2 linked regions of the Acetoanaerobium sticklandii genome follow. The protein of the gene in region 1 interacts with the protein of each later gene in a pairwise test. Links are inferred from orthologs where the notes say so. Each region holds a gene or a part of one and is shown on either strand. Other genes may lie near its edges.

The links.
Region 2: the proteins of leuS (region 1) and ligA interact in binary tests that used the Escherichia coli proteins (3 or more experiments, as listed by UniProt). The link is inferred for Acetoanaerobium sticklandii from one-to-one orthologs.

The regions. Positions count from the first base shown.
Region 1 is NC_014614.1:2,169,134-2,178,206, forward strand. What follows is about bases 2,879-5,942. They hold leuS (leucine--tRNA ligase), read right to left. Parts: upstream 5,580-5,942; coding sequence 3,177-5,579; downstream 2,879-3,176. Other genes in these bases: CLOST_RS10300 (hypothetical protein), read left to right, coding at 2,879-3,064; CLOST_RS10310 (TetR/AcrR family transcriptional regulator), read right to left, coding at 5,660-5,942. Also shown: CLOST_RS10290 (sigma 54-interacting transcriptional regulator), read right to left, coding at 182-1,750; CLOST_RS10295 (hypothetical protein), read right to left, coding at 1,832-2,113; more of CLOST_RS10300, read left to right, coding at 2,366-2,878; more of CLOST_RS10310, read right to left, coding at 5,943-6,250; PAQR family membrane homeostasis protein TrhA, read right to left, coding at 6,318-6,968; CLOST_RS10320 (helix-turn-helix domain-containing protein), read left to right, coding at 7,208-8,494; CLOST_RS10325 (GlsB/YeaQ/YmgE family stress response membrane protein), read right to left, coding at 8,740-8,988.
Region 2 is NC_014614.1:688,347-697,295, reverse strand. Bases 3,073-6,012 are described here. They hold ligA (NAD-dependent DNA ligase LigA), read right to left. Parts: upstream 5,599-6,012; coding sequence 3,547-5,598; downstream 3,073-3,546. Other genes in these bases: CLOST_RS03155 (galactose-1-phosphate uridylyltransferase), read right to left, coding at 5,618-6,012; CLOST_RS03165 (Eco57I restriction-modification methylase domain-containing protein), read right to left, coding at 3,073-3,533. Also shown: CLOST_RS03175 (ABC transporter permease), read right to left, coding at 1-439; CLOST_RS03170 (ABC transporter permease), read right to left, coding at 450-1,373; more of CLOST_RS03165, read right to left, coding at 1,776-3,072; more of CLOST_RS03155, read right to left, coding at 6,013-6,637; CLOST_RS03150 (phosphoglycerate dehydrogenase), read right to left, coding at 6,669-7,610; CLOST_RS03145 (MATE family efflux transporter), read right to left, coding at 7,658-8,949. UniProt on the Escherichia coli protein: DNA ligase that catalyzes the formation of phosphodiester linkages between 5'-phosphoryl and 3'-hydroxyl groups in double-stranded DNA using NAD as a coenzyme and as the energy source for the reaction.

The sequences.
Region 1 (9,073 bases):
AAAAATTAATTACATCTATCCTATTACAACATAATTTTATTTTTAATTTAAGCAAAAGTTGAAATTTTCTTTAAAATCCAATTGCCAATTTATATATTGGAATTTTTAATTTCCATTATTACAATTAAATAGTAAATATATATTTCCACTGTAAATTTATATTTACATTTTTAAATTACACTTACATTTTCAAATTATACTTTTTTAATTTATTAATTAGTGCAGTATGAGAAAGTCCAAGTTTTTTTGCTGTTTTTCTTATACTCATATCAGTTTCTATATTATTTAATAATATTTGTTTCTCTATATCTTCCAATTGTTTCTTTAATGAAGCTTCGCTTCTTATAATTTCAAATGCTTTTTCATTGTCCTTTTCTTTGGCAGGATTTAGCATCAGATGTTCCTCTGAAAGTATCGCCCCTTCACATAAATTCATAGCTCTTTCCATAATATTTTCTAGTTCTCTTATGTTTCCTGTATATTCATAGCTCATAAGTCTTTCCAAAAAAACCATACTAGTACTTCCAACAGATTTATTAAGCTTTTTATTCATTTTTTGCACAAAATAACTAACCAGAAGTGGAATATCTTCTTTTCTATCACGCAGAGGTGGAATCTCTAGAGGTATAACATTAAGCCTATAGTATAAATCCTCTCTAAACATTCCTTTTTCAATCATTTCTTCCAAATTTCTATGAGTTGCACAGATTATTCTCACATCGACTTTTTCTTCCTTACTGCTTCCTATTCTTCTAACCACACCTTCTTGCAATACTCTGAGCAGTTTGGCCTGAGTTGTAAGTGATAGTTCTCCTATTTCATCCAGAAATAAAGTTCCTTTATCCGCTTCTTTAAAAAGTCCTAGTTTCCCACTGTTTAGAGCTCCTGTAAAGCTACCTTTTTCATAGCCAAATAGTTCACTTTCTATCAAAGAATCAGGAATAGCAGCACAATTTATAGTTATAAATCTCTGATTTTCTCTTTGGCTTAGATTCTTTATCGCTCTTGCAAAAAGCTCTTTGCCCGTTCCACTTTCTCCTCTTATAAGAATAGTCGAATCACTTTTCGCAACAGCTTTAGCTATTTTTTTAAGGTTGTATATAGCATTGCTATTTCCTATTATATCTTTAAATTGATCATCTTCAGAGCTTATCACTATATCTGCCAGCTCTTTTGCTTTTTTATAGTCTTTAATAGTTAGAACTGCTCCAGCAGAATATCCATCATCATCCTTTATCGCTCTTCCGCTAGCCAAATATCTGCCTTCTACTCTCTCATTTTGGATGAAAGTTTCTATATTATCATAATTTTTCCCTTGTTCCAAGAAACCTATTAAATTTGTACTCTTTCCTAGAAAGCTTTTTATATTTTTCCCTAGTAGCTCTGTTTTATCATAATCAAATATTTTCTCTGAATAGTCATTGAAAAATTCAATTTCTAATTTTGGATTTAGAGCTATTACTCCTTCATCTACAGAATCTATAATAGCCTCAAGACGTTTTGAGCTTTTTTCAAATTCTAAAAGCTTAATTTCTTTAATAGAAATAACGTCCTCTAATTGCATCAAATCATTTGTAATATCTTTAATTTCTTGGCTTTCAATATCCTCAATCTGGATATTTACTCTTTTAGAAAACACCTCAACTGAATTTAGACTTATATGTCTAGAATAAATTTTACCTAGAATTTTTAGAGTTACTCCTATCTTGTCTTCAGTTTCTATACTTAATCTTATATATTTTTTCATCATATTTTACCTCTTAACCATATGAGTTTAATCTGATATTTTAATAAGTATATCATATTTTATAAGAGGTATAGAACGATTGAATCATCTGCAATAATTTACATACCTTTCTTTTTTGCTTTTTCTTTGATTCAAAATTATTTTTTCCTCGTAGCTTTCATCAAGTATAATTCTTTTAGCGGCTTCTTGAAAATATATACTTTTCGGTATTTGTTTACGCAAAACTATATCGATTAAATTTCTTGCAGCTCTTTCATGAAGGAAGTGCGAATGGTTACAATTATTACCTCGTGTATTGATTACTACAAAATCCCTTTTCGTCTTCAAAATTTTGTATTCATGAATCACATCCACTACCTTAGCCATGTAATCACTCCTTATAATTGTACTTACTTCATTTATATCCCACTAATGTTAAGGTTTCATTATCCCTATGTAAATTTGAGATTAAAAAAAGAACCTCAGTATTAACCTTGGTTCTCTAAATAATAGTATCTTGTTTAAAATATTAATACAAAATTCTTATAGTAAATATTATTTATGCTAATTAAAGCCTATTTTTGTTTTCCCCGATATAATCATTGTGATATTTTTTACATAATTTAGGAGGCGATTTTCTTGATAGTTTCAAATACTTATGTGTCAAATCCATCAACCTTAAACCCACCCAAATCTACTAATAAACCTGTTAGCGAATATAGTAATAGTAAAGAAGAAATAGAGGGTTACCTATCTGGTAAAAACAATTTATCTGAAAGTCTTATTGGAAAAATTGACCTTAGAAATGCCACTTATGAGGAAGTCTCTGCTTTAAAAAGAGAACTATGTTTATCTGACAAAATAACTGTAGCAGATAGAACTGTTATATCTATGCTTTCTGTTGATTTTAGGAAAGTTTTTGGAGTAAACAACTTTAAAACAGTAGAGGATTCTGAAGGAAGAAGGGATTGGATTACAGAGTTTAAACTTAGAGTAGAAGCTAATATAGCTCTTGGAATGAGTCCAACTGATGTAGCTGAACGCAAAGGTGCAATCTCAAAATTAATATCCTATTCAAAAAGTGGCTCTAGCGATTCTGAGATTAAGTACGAAAATGTTCGTCAAAGTTCTACTAATTCAACTACTAATATTGATATTAGGAATTCTATGATTAACTATAGTAAAATTCATTTTGCTTCATCTTCAAAAAATGAACTTGATGAAAAAAATGATCCATTTAAGATTTTAGACCAGCATAGCAAAGATAATTACAATAAATATACTGATCCAGATGAAATTAATAGAAGGTCTTACTTACTTTCTTTTTTAAAAAAATAGCTAACTTTTTAAATTATATTAACCATCTAAAACACTAAAAACCTGAAGCAAATAAGCCTCAAGTTTTTAGTGTTTTTATTAAGAATTTCATAATAGAAGATTGTTCTATGCTTTATACAACTATATTTAGTATTTTTCCTGGAACATAAATTATTTTCTTAATTTCTTTTCCGTCTAACATATCTTTTACAACTAAATCAGATTTTGCCATTGTGATTACTTCATCTTGAGATATGTTTGCTGCTACTACTATCTTGCCTCTTACCTTTCCATTAATCTGAACAGGTATCTCTATAGTAGACTCTACAAGCTTTGATTCATCATATTTTGGCCAAGGAGCTTCATTTAAGAATCCGTCAAATCCCATAAGCTGCCATAGTTCTTCAGTAACGTGGGGAGCAACTGGATTTAATAAAATCAAGAATGTTTGATAGTCCTTTTTAGTTATTCCACCTATATCATAAATTTCATTTATCAATGACATCATAGCCGCTATGGCTGTGTTGAATTTTAGGGTTTCATAATCCTCTGTCACTTTTTTGATAGTCTTGTGCAAGCTAGATTCGATTTTATCAGAGAATATGTCTTCCTCTCTAATCATTTCTTGAAGCTTCCAAGTACGCTCTATAAAACGTCTACAGCCTTTGATTCCTAAAGATGACCATGGAACACTTTTTTCAAAGTCTCCAATGAACATTTCATACATTCTAAAGGTGTCAGCACCATACTCTTCTACTATTTCATCTGGATTAACAACGTTGCCTCTTGATTTGGACATTTTTTCGTTGTTTTCACCTAGAATCATACCATGAGAAGTTCTCTTTGCATACGGTTCAGGGTTTGTAACTACACCTATATCATATAGAACTTTATGCCAGAAACGTGAATATAGAAGGTGAAGCGTAGTATGCTCCATTCCTCCATTGTACCAATCTACTGGCATCCAGTAATCAAGAGCTTTTTTAGAAGCTAGCTCCTCATTATTGTCAGGGTCTGCATATCTTAAGAAATACCATGATGAGCCAGCCCACTGCGGCATAGTGTCAGTCTCTCTTTGCGCTGGTCCACTACAGCAAGGACATGTAGTACTTACCCAGTCAGTGATTTTAGAAAGTGGTGACTCTCCATCGTCTGTCGGTTCATAAGATTCTACTTCTGGTAGTGTAAGTGGTAGCTCACTATCTGGAAGCGGCACCCAACCACATTTTTCACAATACACAAGTGGAATAGGCTCTCCCCAATATCTTTGTCTAGAAAATACCCAGTCTCTTAATTTAAAGTTTACTTTTTTAGTTCCAAGTCCCTGAGCTTCTATATACTCAGATATTTTTTCTTTAGCTTCTTTAACAGAAAGTCCATCTATAATAGGCGAATTTACAATAGTACCATTATCTATATCAGTAAAGGCTTCTTCCTGAACATTTCCTCCTGATACTACCTCAACTATAGGTAGATCAAATACTTTTGCAAATTCATGGTCTCTTGTATCATGGCCTGGCACTGCCATTATAGCTCCCGTTCCATATGTCATAAGAACATAATCAGAAACAAAAAGCGGAATATTTTGTTTTGTAAGAGGATTTACAGCATCTAAGCCTAAAACTCTTACACCTGTTTTTTCAGTGTTTACTTCAGTTCTTTCAAACTCAGATTTTTTAGCAGCTTCTTCTTTATATGCAAGAACTTCATCTAAGTTTTGAATTTTGTGGCTTTTTTCCTGAATTATAGGATGCTCAGGAGAAATTACCATATATGTAGCTCCATATATAGTATCTGGTCTTGTAGTAAATACAGTTAAGCTAGTATCGTCGACTGGAAATTTAATCTCCATACCATATGAACGACCAATCCAATTTTTCTGCTGAATCTTAACTCTATCTATATAATTAACTAAATCTAAATCATCAATCAATCTATCTGCATACTCAGTAATCTTAAGCATCCACTGATTTTTTTCTTTACGTACGACTTCTCCGCCACAACGCTCACAAGTTCCTTGGATAACCTCTTCATTTGCAAGGCCAACTTTACAGCTATTACACCAGTTTATAGGCATTTTATTTTTGTAAGCTAGTCCTTTGTTGAAAAGCTGAATAAATATCCACTGAGTCCATTTATAATACCCTTCATCAGTAGTATTTATCTCTCTTGACCAGTCAAAAGATATTCCAAGAGACATAAGCTGTCTTTTAAAGTTAGCTATATTGTCCTTTGTAACTATTTTAGGATGAATTTTGTTTTTGATTGCATAGTTTTCTGTAGGAAGGCCAAATGCATCCCAACCAATAGGATAAAGTACATTATATCCATCCAATCTTCTTCTTCTAGCAACAACATCAAGTGCAGTATATGATCTAGGATGCCCTACATGCAGCCCTTGTCCTGATGGATAAGGAAACTCTACAAGAGGATAAAACTTCTCTTTATCTGAATCATTTGATGCGTGAAATACGCCTTTTTCTTCCCAGATATCCTGCCATTTTTTTTCTATAGGCTTATGATTATATTTTTCCAATACCTAATGCCTCCTCTCAATGTATACAATAAATAATTAAATTGTACACCAGTAATTTAGTATATTCAAGGTATTTTTACTTATGCACCTATACCATCAAATAACACCTGGAGGCTGAAATTCACTTTATCATCTAGAGAATCTTTTGTAGGCGCACTTACATTAATATAACTACCGATTAGCATTTGAAAAAACATTTTTACAATATAATCTTCTGAAACATCTTGGTTTATCTCATTTGTTTCCATGCCATTTTTTACAATTTCTTGAACAAACTCATGATATTTAATATAATGCTCCTTTAGCATAGCCCAGATTTCTTCTCTAAACTCAAAAGGAGGAAAAAGTGCATTTCTGGCTAAAAAATTGGCTACATCTGGATTTTCTGCTTTAAATACCCAGTACTGCTTTATAAGTGCCTCTAGCTGTTGTTTGCTTGATTTTGCTTTGCTTTTTTCCAAAACCTCCATAAACGCTTTCCTGTGAAGTTCTTCTGCATCCTTAATCAGCTCTATATATAAATCTTTTTTAGATGAATAATAGTAATAAAAAGAAGGTGCAGATATTCCAATCAAGTTGAAAATATCTTTTAAGCTAGTTCCTTCGTAGCTCTTTTCGTTAAATAAATTAATCGATATTTGCTTGATTTTGTCTAGAGTTGTTTCTTGCATGAATATATCTCTCCAATCCAATTTTTTCTTATTTATATTTTTTATTTTAAAACCTTAACCTAGGATTTTATATGACATAATACATCATAAAAAAATGACTTAAACTGCCCGCTAACACAAAAATATGAAATATTTCATGAAATCCGAAATACTTAAAATTAATCTTTGGCCATTTTAAACCATAAATAACTGCGCCTATAGTATAGAAGAGTCCTCCCATAACCAAAAATACTGTACCTTGAGCAGGTATAGCTTTTGCTAGTGGATAAATAGCAAGTATAATCATCCAGCCCATTACAGCATAAATAAGAGTAGACAGCCATCTAGGTGCATTCATCCACACACCCTTTAAAATCATCCCTAAAATTCCAGCTGTCCAAATTACAACAAGCAGAGTCCATCCAAGTCCACCTCTAAGAGCTGTTATGCATATAGGTGTATAAGTACCAGCAATAAGCACAAATATCATCATATGGTCAACTTTTCTAAGTATCAAATTGACTCTATCCGAGATATCTAGCATATGATAAATTGTACTAGCGCTGTAAAGCAAAATTAAGCTAGCTCCAAAAATTGAAAATCCAACTATATGCCATGGAGTTCCTTCTCTAATTGCTAATAAAATGAGAACAATCATCCCAACTATTGATGCTATAGCTCCTGCCATATGTGTAAGACAGCTAACAGGATCTTTTATTTTTTTTAAAATCTTAGGCATTCTTATCATCTCCTAAATAAGTCTATTTATATTTCATTATATGCTAAAAAATAAAAAAAGTCTTTTATTTTTGATAACTATTCTTAATCAGCTCATGGATTAACAGAATGACTTAGAATCAAACAATTTTGCTAACTTTAACAATTTTGTTCCCTATTCTATCTTTTTTTATATATAATATAGTATATAACAATGTGAAATTTTTTTACATTTATTTTAAACTCTATTTGAGGTGAATTATGGATAATATAACTACACTTACTCCAGGTGATATTCTAAGAAAAATAAGAAAAGAGCTTGGATTCAAGCAGCATGAATTAGCTGCTGATGATATAACTAGAAATTTGATTAGCCTTATAGAAAACAACCGCGCTACCTTAAATAGAGGTAACGCTGAGATTTTGGTTAGAAATATGAATAGTCTATGCAAAGCCAGAGGTATAGATATCGAGCTTGAATTTAGAGATTTATTCATTCCTGGTATTTACGATGCAAAAAGTAAAGCTAGAGGTTATATGGATTATCTTAAGGAAGCCACTTATAATAACTACAAAATTCCTAATGATAAAATAGACGAAATAGCTTTATTTGTAAGCAAGTGGGATCTTCAGCCTCAAAACACTTATATATATGAGCTAATTGCAAAGTATTATTTAGAACACAATGATATCCCAACAAGCTATTCGTATTATATCAAGACATTTGAAAATGCAGTTAAAATAGACAAAAATCCTATGATAGTTTTAAATCTTGCTCCTAGAGTTATGGATGTATGTGTATATTTAGGAAGAACAAATGATGCGCTTCAAATAGGCAAAATAGCTCAAGCACATTGTTTTTCTGAAGATATGAAATGCATGGTTCCTATATGGTATAAACTTGCCTCAATAAACTATAACAATAAAAATTACGATGAATCATCTAAGCATTTGACTCAATTAGATAAATATCTAGAAATGTCTGAATCATCTAGAATTGTAGATATTAATATTTTAAAAATCCTAGTATGTATAGAAAACAAAAACTATAAGAAGGCTTTAGAAATTCTAAATACTACAGAGGCTCTTATCCAAAATGAGGATGAAATAGAAGGCCTTCTTAATTCAATGAAAATAAAAATATTTACACTTAAGAGCAATAAAAAAAGTGTTCAAAAAGAAATTGATATCCTAGATGACCACCTTAGCTCTTTAAAATATATTCCAGCCTACATTTCAGATATTTCTCTTAATATGGCTTTTGGGTATACTTATTTAAAAAATACATCTAAAGCAAACGAATATCTTAAAACGGCTCTATCCTTTGCTCTAAAAAACAAAGATAGAATATCATATAAAAAGATAATAGAATTCATTTATGACAATGAAGCTAATTTTATTGATATCTTAGAAGAAGTAATTAATAATAAATCAGATAAACTAGCTCATTTTTTAAACGAGAGAGATTTAATATCCCTAATGAAGTTATTAAATAAAAACCAAAAATTTGATTTATCTAATAAAATTTTACTTCAATATAATATATAAAGTTAATAATTTATTAAAAAACTATCAATAACATTAAATTTTCTTTTATTTAATTTGTAAATAACATTAGATTTTCTTTAATTTAATTTGATTGCTTAAAAATTAAAAAGGGACTGCATAGAAATAAATACAATATATTGGTTTTGTTTAAAACTACAATATATTTATTTTTCTAACAGTCCCTTTTATTTTAAATTATCAAATTCCTAACTGCTTTTAAACTGATACTTTTTTATATCATTTAACTATCTTTTTACCATATTTATAATAGACAGTACTATTACTGCACCAATCACTGCTACAAATAAGCTCCATATATTAAATCCAGTAACTCCCTGTCCGCCTATCATACCAAATACAAAGCCTCCTACAGAAGCTCCTACAATACCTGCGATAATATTACCAAACGCTCCCATACTAGCATCATTACCAGTAAATTTACTAGCTATCCAACCTGCAAGAGCACCTAAAATAATCCAAGCAATAATTCCCATTATAATTCCTCCTTTTAATAGTCAATATTATAATGTTTATTGACAATAATTATTATTTTCTTAATTAATATATACCTTGATTTTC
Region 2 (8,949 bases), 1.5 Mb from region 1 along the record:
CTATTCTCATCATTAGGTTGTCAGTTCTTCCACCTACATAACCTGAAATACCACCATATACAACTCCAACTACTAGATTGATAATAGAAGCTGCTATACCAACTGTAAGAGAAATTCTCGCTCCGTAGATTACACGAATAAACAAATCTCTACCGTGCTTATCTGTACCAAATATATGCTCTGCAGTAGGGCTTTGATTAGCATTCATAAGATTCTGGTCAGAATAACTGTATGGCCAGAACATAGGCACAAATATTGCAACCAAAATTAAAAATACTAGAAAAATCAATGAACCCATTGCAACCTTATTTCCTTTTAATCTTCTCCATACGTCTTGCCAGTAAGTCATAGATGGTCTTACTATCTTGTCAGCATCTCTTTCTGCTTTAGAAAGCGGCTGCCATAAATCTTGAGCATTTTTCAATTGTGTATTATCCATAATCCGCCTCCTAATCTTCGTCTATTTTTATTCTAGGATCGATAACTCCATAGACTAAATCTACTACAAATACCATTACTACTAGAATTGCTGCATAGAATATTGTAACACCCATGATTACTGTATAGTCACGGTTACTGATACTCTCAACGAACATTCTTCCCATTCCAGGGATAGCAAAAATCTTTTCTATAACAAACGATCCAGTTAATATACCTGCCGCCATAGGTCCTATATATGTAACTATTGGTATAAGTGCATTTTTAAGTGCATGTTTGAAAACTACTACGCCTTCGCTAAGGCCTTTTGCTCTAGCTGTTCTAATATAGTCCTGCTGGATAACCTCAAGCATAGATGAACGCGTTAATCTTGCTATAAACGCTACTGAATATGCTGCAAGTGCAAATACAGGCATTACCATATGTTTCGGTGACGCCCAGCGCGAAGTCGGCAAGAGCTTAAGCTTCACTCCAAACACATAAATCATCAGCGCTGCTAGTACGAAACTCGGTATGGTTACCCCTAGTATCGCGAAGAGCATTACAAAACTGTCTAGCCAGGTTCCCTGTTTTAGTGCCGATATAACTCCTATCGGTACACCTATAAGTAAAATTACTGCAATTGCAATTCCACCAAGCTGAGCTGAAACCGGGAAATAATCTCCTATCATTCCACTAACATCTCTACCTTTGTACTTAAATGATGGGCCAAGATCTCCTTGAGCAACACCTTTTAAATAATCAAAATACTGTGTACTAATAGGATCATTTAGATTATACTTTTCCGCCAAAGCTCTTTCTATCTCTGGTGGAAGCTTCTTTTCAGATGTAAATGGTCCTCCTGGAACAAGGTGCATCATTATAAATGTGAACGTAGTAATTACAAACAATGTTATTACCATTGATCCAATTCTTTTCAGAACATATCTTCCCATTTTATCACTCCTTTTCTAAACATTTGTAAAATTGAATGAAACTTTTCTTCAAGAATCATTGTTAAAAATTATTATATGCATAAGATTTATTTATTTCAATAATATTACAATAAATCAAATTTTAACTTTATTTAACATTTTAAAATTGTGTTTGAAAAATGAACGTTCTAAGGTGACATTCATTATCGTTTATTACCAATGGAAACAATAAACCCAAAAAAAGCTTAATTTTTAATATTTTCACAATTTATCAACAATTGTTGTTTGCTTGTCAAAAATTAAAAAACATAAAAATAAAACTATATGTCTTCAATTCGCGGACATATAGTTTTATTAAAAAAAGCCTCAAATGTTAAGTTTTGTTAACATTTGAGGCTCGCTATTTGATTCTGTGAAGTTTTATTAAAGATTGTAAAGCTCATTCCATATTATATTATCTATTTCTAATTTTAATTGACTTATCTTCAAAGAGTCGCATATCTTGGAATTAGTGATTTTTTGCGCTCTATGAGCTATTTCTAGTTTTTTATCCTCACTTATATCTATCACAGGCATTTCACTTAGAGGTCTTTGATATAGCTCTAAATATTTCCCCTTCTTTTTTCCCACATGTCTTAAATAAAAATCAGTGAAGGAGCTGTTTAAATAACCTAAGATGAAAAATGGATTTTCCTTAATATCTGTAATATAATAAACATCCGCACTAGCGTAAAGCTCATCATCAGAATACGCAAAGCTCGGATAAAGAGCTCTTTGAGGAGATACTATCTTTTCACCTGTAAATATCTCCTTACGCCTTGGCCACTGCAAATGATAGTATGGAAGCTTTCCTAGCATAGATTCTCTTCTTTTATTTAGTATAACTTCAAATTTAGAAAGGTGCTTTATAGCCTTTTCCTCATCAGCATCACTCATTTTGCTCGTAGAATAAAGCAAATAGTACTTCGGCTTTTTTATTGAATAAGCTGTGATGTCTGAATTTTTGTAGAAACTAACTAAGCAAGAGCATACATTTATATACTCGCTGGCTTCTTTTTCATTTAAAACAAATATCCCATCACCTATCTTTATATTCATATCAGCTTCGTTATCAATTTGTTCTTTCAAAACACTTAGGTTTTTATTTGTTACCCTGTCCGCTCCGCTTACTATACCTTGATTAATAGATGCAAGCTCTCCTAAAATCGATTTTGTATGCTTCTTTATTTTTTCAAAAATACCCTGTGTCTTTTTAGATATGAAATTAAAATAAGGGGAATAGTTCATACAAAACTCACTAGAAACACAGCTTTTAATAAAATCTGAATGATTCTCTTTTGATATAGATATTTCAGGTTCAGGGCTCATATTTATGCCATATAAAATATTTTCTAAGATTTCACCTAAGTCATTTTTGGTTTCATTTATAAGATAGTAAGAAAACTCTGCTGTTTTTTTCTTCTGAAGAAAAAAAATCAAGCTGTGGTGACCTACTGCATCTTTAAATGCTCTAAGTTCCCCAAAATCTATTACATCTACAAAGCTAGCTCTAGCTCTAATAGCTTCTCTTAATTTTGAAGCTGAATCTGCCCTAGTCCAATAAGCTGGTGTTATCATAGCTAAAATTCCATCTTCATTTAATATTTCTAAAGATTTCTCAATGAAAAAGTAAAAATAATCCATGCCTTTTTCATAATATTTTTTCCCAAACTCAGTATCTCTTACTTTAGAAAACACAGCTCTATTTCCCTTTTCTCCTATATAAGGAGGGTTTCCTATTATAAGGTCAAAGCCTTGTTCATTAAAATCAGTCAAATAATCTTTGCACTTAAGATTTAGGTTATCTGCATAGCTTATTCCAACCTTTTTTAAATTTTCTTTAGCAAGCTCAATAGCTGATGCTTCAATATCTATACCAATAAAGTTAGTTTTTAGGAACTCACTTAACTTATAACTTTTTATATACTCTTGCTCCAAAGCTTGGAAAAGCGCTATATCAAAACTTGCACCTCCTATACAAGGATCCAGTATCTTTGCAGCTTCAATAGATTTATTTTTAGATTCAAATGAATCACTTAAAAGCTTTAGGCTTCTTTTTACCATAAAATTTGAGATTTTATCATCAGTAAAAACCATTCCTAGACTTTCACGCTCAGCAGTACTTAGCTTAGGTGGATAAATAATTCTAACTCACCTACCTTTCTTGTGATTCTAAAAGTTTGGCAAGGACCTCTTCCTTAGTTTCGAGCTTTAGAAGCTTTTTAAATACCTCTTCATTTATTACTGCAACGCCTAAAGCTATAGCTTTATCTAGCTTTGAGCCTGCTTCTTCCCCTGCTATAACAGCAGTTGTATTTTTGCTAACCGATGAGGATGTCTTTCCCAGTCTTTCTTCTATTAAGACTGCTGCTTCATCTCTTTTTAGCGTTTCTAAAGTTCCTGTCAGCACAAATTTCATACCTTCAAATATAGGCTTTTGCTGACTATTTTTTTTATCAACGCTCATGGAAACTCCAGCTAGTTTTAGTCTTTCAATTAAATTTAAGTTTTCCTCAACTTTAAAAAACTCAAAGATGCTTTGAGCCATCTTTTCTCCTATTTCATCAATTTGAAGTAGTTCTTCTATCGAAGCCTGTTTAATCTGCTCTATATCAGAATATACAGATGCGAGAGTTTTTGCTGCCTTAGTTCCAATATATCTTATCCCTAGCCCTATCAGCAGTCTATCAAGCCCTGCAGTTTTGGATTCCTCAATAGAATTCATTAGATTTGAAACAGATTTTGAGCCCATTCTTGGCAAAGCCAAAATTTCATCTGGATTAAGATAGTAGATATCAGCCATATCATTTATTAGGCCAGCTTCATATAGCTGAATTACAATAGCCTCTCCTAGCTTATCTATGTCCATAGCTGATTTCGATACAAAATGTATTATTCCTCTTTTTATCTGAGCTGGGCAAGTAATATTAGGGCATTTTAAAGCGGCCTCACCTTCAACTCTAACCGTAGGAGTATGACATTCAGGGCAGGTTTCAGGCATTTTAAACTCATACTCTACACCTGTTCTTTTACTTATATCAACTTCATATACCTCTGGGATAATATCTCCAGCCTTTTGAATATATGCCCAGTCCTTTATCTTTATATCTTTGGCTTTTATAAAGTCCTCGTTATGAAGAGTAGCTCTGCTAACTGTAGAGCCAGCAATCCTCACAGGAGTCAAAATTGCAGTTGGCGTAATAGTACCTGTTCTTCCAACTTGAACGATTATATCTTCTATCTGAGTGAGCTGTCTTTCCGCTGGAAATTTATAAGCGATAGCCCACCTAGGAGCTTTAGCTGTCTCTCCAAGCATTGCTCTTTGAGCTAGATCATTTACTTTTATAACTATCCCGTCTATCTCAAAATCAAGCTCATGCCTTTTGTCATGCCAAACTGATATTTCGTCCCAGACAGCTTCCATCGAGGAATAGACATTTCTCATAGGACTTACTTTTAGTCCAAGAGCTTTTAAATATTCTAAAGCTTCACTATGAGTATATATATCCTTATCTATTATTTCTTGTAAATTAAATATAAATATATCAAGTGGTCTTTTAGCTGTGATGTTTGAATCGAGCTGCCTAAGCGAACCTGCGGCTGCATTTCTAGGATTTGCAAATAAAGCTAGCCCATTTTCTTCTTGTTGTAAATTGAGCTCTTTAAATTTTTCCTTTGGAATATAGACTTCTCCTCTTACTACTAAAGATACTTCTTCCTTTAGCTTCATAGGTATTGATTTAATTGTCTTTAGATTTTTTGTTACATCCTCTCCGACTACTCCATCGCCTCTTGTTGCTCCTACTTTGAACTTTCCTTTTTCATATGTAAGTGCAACTGACAGTCCATCTATTTTAAATTCCAAAACATACTCAGGCTTTGGTATCATTTGCCTTACTCTTGAATCAAAATCTAGTAAATCCTGCTTTGAAAACGCATTTGAAAGCGACATCATCTGAACGCTGTGGCGTACCTGGTCAAATTTCGATAGAGCCTCTCCACCTATTCTTTGAGTGGGTGAATCTTCAGTAATATATTCTGGATATTTTTCTTCTAAAGCAATTAATTCCTTCATAAGCATATCAAAATCTGCATCAGAGATTTCCGGACTATCCTGAACATAATAAAGTATGCTGTGATGCTCAATGCGCTCTCTTAGCTCATTAATTTTATTATAAATGTCTTTTTCATTTATAGATTCGGCCATGAATATCACCTCTGCTATTTTATTTTTCTTCCTTTTCCAAAGCTTCCTTTAGCTTCTTTGCAGCTTCCTCTGGATATATACTGTTAATATAAATTCCTGTACCAAGTTCAAAGCCTGCATTTCCAGAAAGTCTAGGGTTTATTTCGAAATGATAGTGATAGTATATTTCTCCAGATTTCATAGTTTTTGGAAGTGCATGCAAAAACATATTGAAAGGAAAATCTCCAAGCTCTATATACATGGCTTTAAAGCAAAAGTAAAGAGCTTTTGCCAATTCATCTATATTATCTTCCGTTTCAAAATAAGGAAGGTGTTTTTTTGGAAGTATCCAAGTTTCGTACTTATACTTAGGGGCAAATGGACAAATAACTGCAAAGTGCTCATTTTCATATACTAACCTTTCCTTTTTGCTGAGCTCAAGCTCTAGTATATGGCAATAAGGGCAAGAGTGAGTTTTGTCAAAAAATGTTTTGGAGCCTTCTACCTCATATTTTACAAAATCTGGAACAGAATTTAGCCCAATAAGTTGACTATGAGGATGAAACAAGGACGCCCCAGCTAATTTTTGATGATTTTTGAAAAAGCTCACATATTCTATATCCTTATTGCTAATTATAGCCTTATATCTTAAAACCATCGCCTCAATAAATATTGTAAAATCCTCTAGGTTCATGGTAAAGTAATTCGTATTATGAAAAGGCGACTCAACTATAACCTCATGAGTGCCTATACCACTGTATTTTTCATATATTGAGTGTGGCTTTGAGCTTTGCATATTTTCATCATCCATGCTTTTTATGGCTGGAAATTTGTTTGGAAATACCCTTATCTTCCAATCTTCACTATCTGGAACCTTTAATATTTCCTCTGGTGTAGCTGATTCATTGCCCTTGCAAAAAGGACATTTTTGCACATAGTCAAGTTCTGACATAGGATTAACTTCTTTAGCTAAATTCCATAAGTCAGTTGGCCTTAAATCTCTTTCTACAGCAAAAATTACATGTCTTCCTGTTATAGGATCAATTCTTATCTCCGACAACTAATCACCCCAATTATTTTTAATAATTAATTTAGTAACCCCTCTTTATATCTACTACATTTTTTAACTGTTTATTTTTAATATAAGCTTTTAAATTTTCATAAATCAAATTAAATCTTCTATTATCTCTTTGCTCTGATATCCATGAATTATGAGGTGAAATAAATACGTTCTCCATCTCCCAAAGCTCACTGTCAGCGCTTAGAGGCTCCTCTTCAAAAACATCCAAGGCAGCTCCAGCTAGAGTTTTAGATTTTAGCGCCTCAGTAAGAGCTACTTCATCTATGACATTTCCTCTTGAAACATTGATTAACATAGCAGTATTCTTCATCCATGAAAGCTTCTCTTTATCTAGAAAATGATTAGTCATTTCAGTAAAAGGAAGTACCATTACAAGATAATCTGCTTGCTCAATAGCTGTTTTAACTTCGCCTAGAGGATACACCTTGTCAAAATAAAGCGTGTCAGTTCCTTTTGTATTTACTCCTACTACATTCATTTCAAATCCTTGAAGCCTTTTTGCTGCTTCACTCGATATAGTTCCTGTCCCTAGAAAGGTAACTGTCTTTCCATATAGCTCTATGAGTTTAGAATCTAGCTTCCATTTCTTTTCTTTTTTATTATCCCAAAACTTTACAGCTTTTCTTGAAAGCATAAGAAGGTTCATAACTATCCATTCGCCCATAGGTATGGAATATCCACCTCTGTTGTTTGACAAGATGATAGATTTATTTATGATATCCTCTTTTGGTATGAAATCAAAACCTATGCTAGATAGCTGAATCAGCTTAAGATTTGGAAATTTCGTTATGTCTAATCTATCAAAAGGATTATAGCAACACATAACCTCGGCATCATAAGGCACCTGCTCAGGAGTAAATCTGCCTTCATCAATAATCTCAACTTCATAACCTAAAGCTCTGATACTATCCATTTTTTCTTTTCCATAATCATAAGTAAATAATACCTTCATAATATCTCTCACCCTTTCTTTGATAAAATAAAGTTTTTATTTATTATTTAAGCTAAAGCTGTATCATCTACTAGATTTTTAGCCCATTTGTTTGAAAGAACCCTCGGAAGTCCTACTATAGTTTTAAAAAACTCTTCAAAACTAACCATAAGCACTATAAAATGAATCGGAAGCTTAAACCAAAGAGCCCCTAAAAAAGCCATCGGCACGCCTATAAACCACACTCCACCCATTTCTAAAAACAAGGCATATTTTGTATCTCCACCACTTCGTAAAATACCTATAATCAAAGCTGTATTAAAAGTAACAAATGGAGAGAAAAAGCATTTTACTAGCAAAATATTTCTAACGCTTTGTTCTAAATTAGGTGTAACACCAAACCATGTATTTACTAAAGGAATACTCGTATATAAAAGTAATCCCACTCCTGCTCCTATAGAAAAAGTAATCACACAAAATCTCTTAGCATACTGAATTGCTATTTCATCTCTTCCTGCTCCCAGTTCACTTCCAAGCATAACTGCGCAAGCATTTCCTACACCCATTGAGCCTACCATAAATATATTCGAAACTGTATTTGCAACTTGAACTGCTGCAATAGCTGTAGTTCCTACCCTAGAATAAGCAACAGAATACATTATAGTTCCAAGCGACCACATCATTTCATTTATAATAACAGGAGTTGCCGTAACGTAGTATTTTTTCAGAAAATCCTTATCAAATGCCATCAGTTCTTTAATATTAGCAGCAAGAGGATGGGTTTTATCTCTATATATTATTAGTATCATTAAAAATAACTCTGTAAATCTTGCAATTGTTGTAGCTAACGCAGCTCCGCTAACTCCCATCTCAGGAAATCCGAATTTACCAAATATAAGCAAATAGTTAAGTCCAGTATTAATTAATAAAGATATTGAACTTACTATCATAGGCATATTTGCTTTTTGGACACTTCTGCAAGAAAATCCATATGCAAAGCTTATTGCCGTAACTACATAACTAATACCTATTATTCTTAGATATGATACCCCAAGCTCCATAACTTCACCCTTGGCATCAAATACCATCATGATATATTTAGGAAGCACTATAGCTACAAATGAAAATATAAGCCCAATAATAGCCACTGCTATGATGGCAAATCCTAGTGTGGATTTTATTTTAGTTATATCTTTTTTACCCCAATATTGAGAAATAAAAATACCAGCGCCTGAGCAAATACCAAAGGAAATTAGCATAAAGAAAAAGAACAGCTGATTTGCCATTCCTACAGCGGCAAGAGCATTTTCACTTACTCTGCCTATCATCAATATATCTATCATGTTAAGAGAAGAACTGA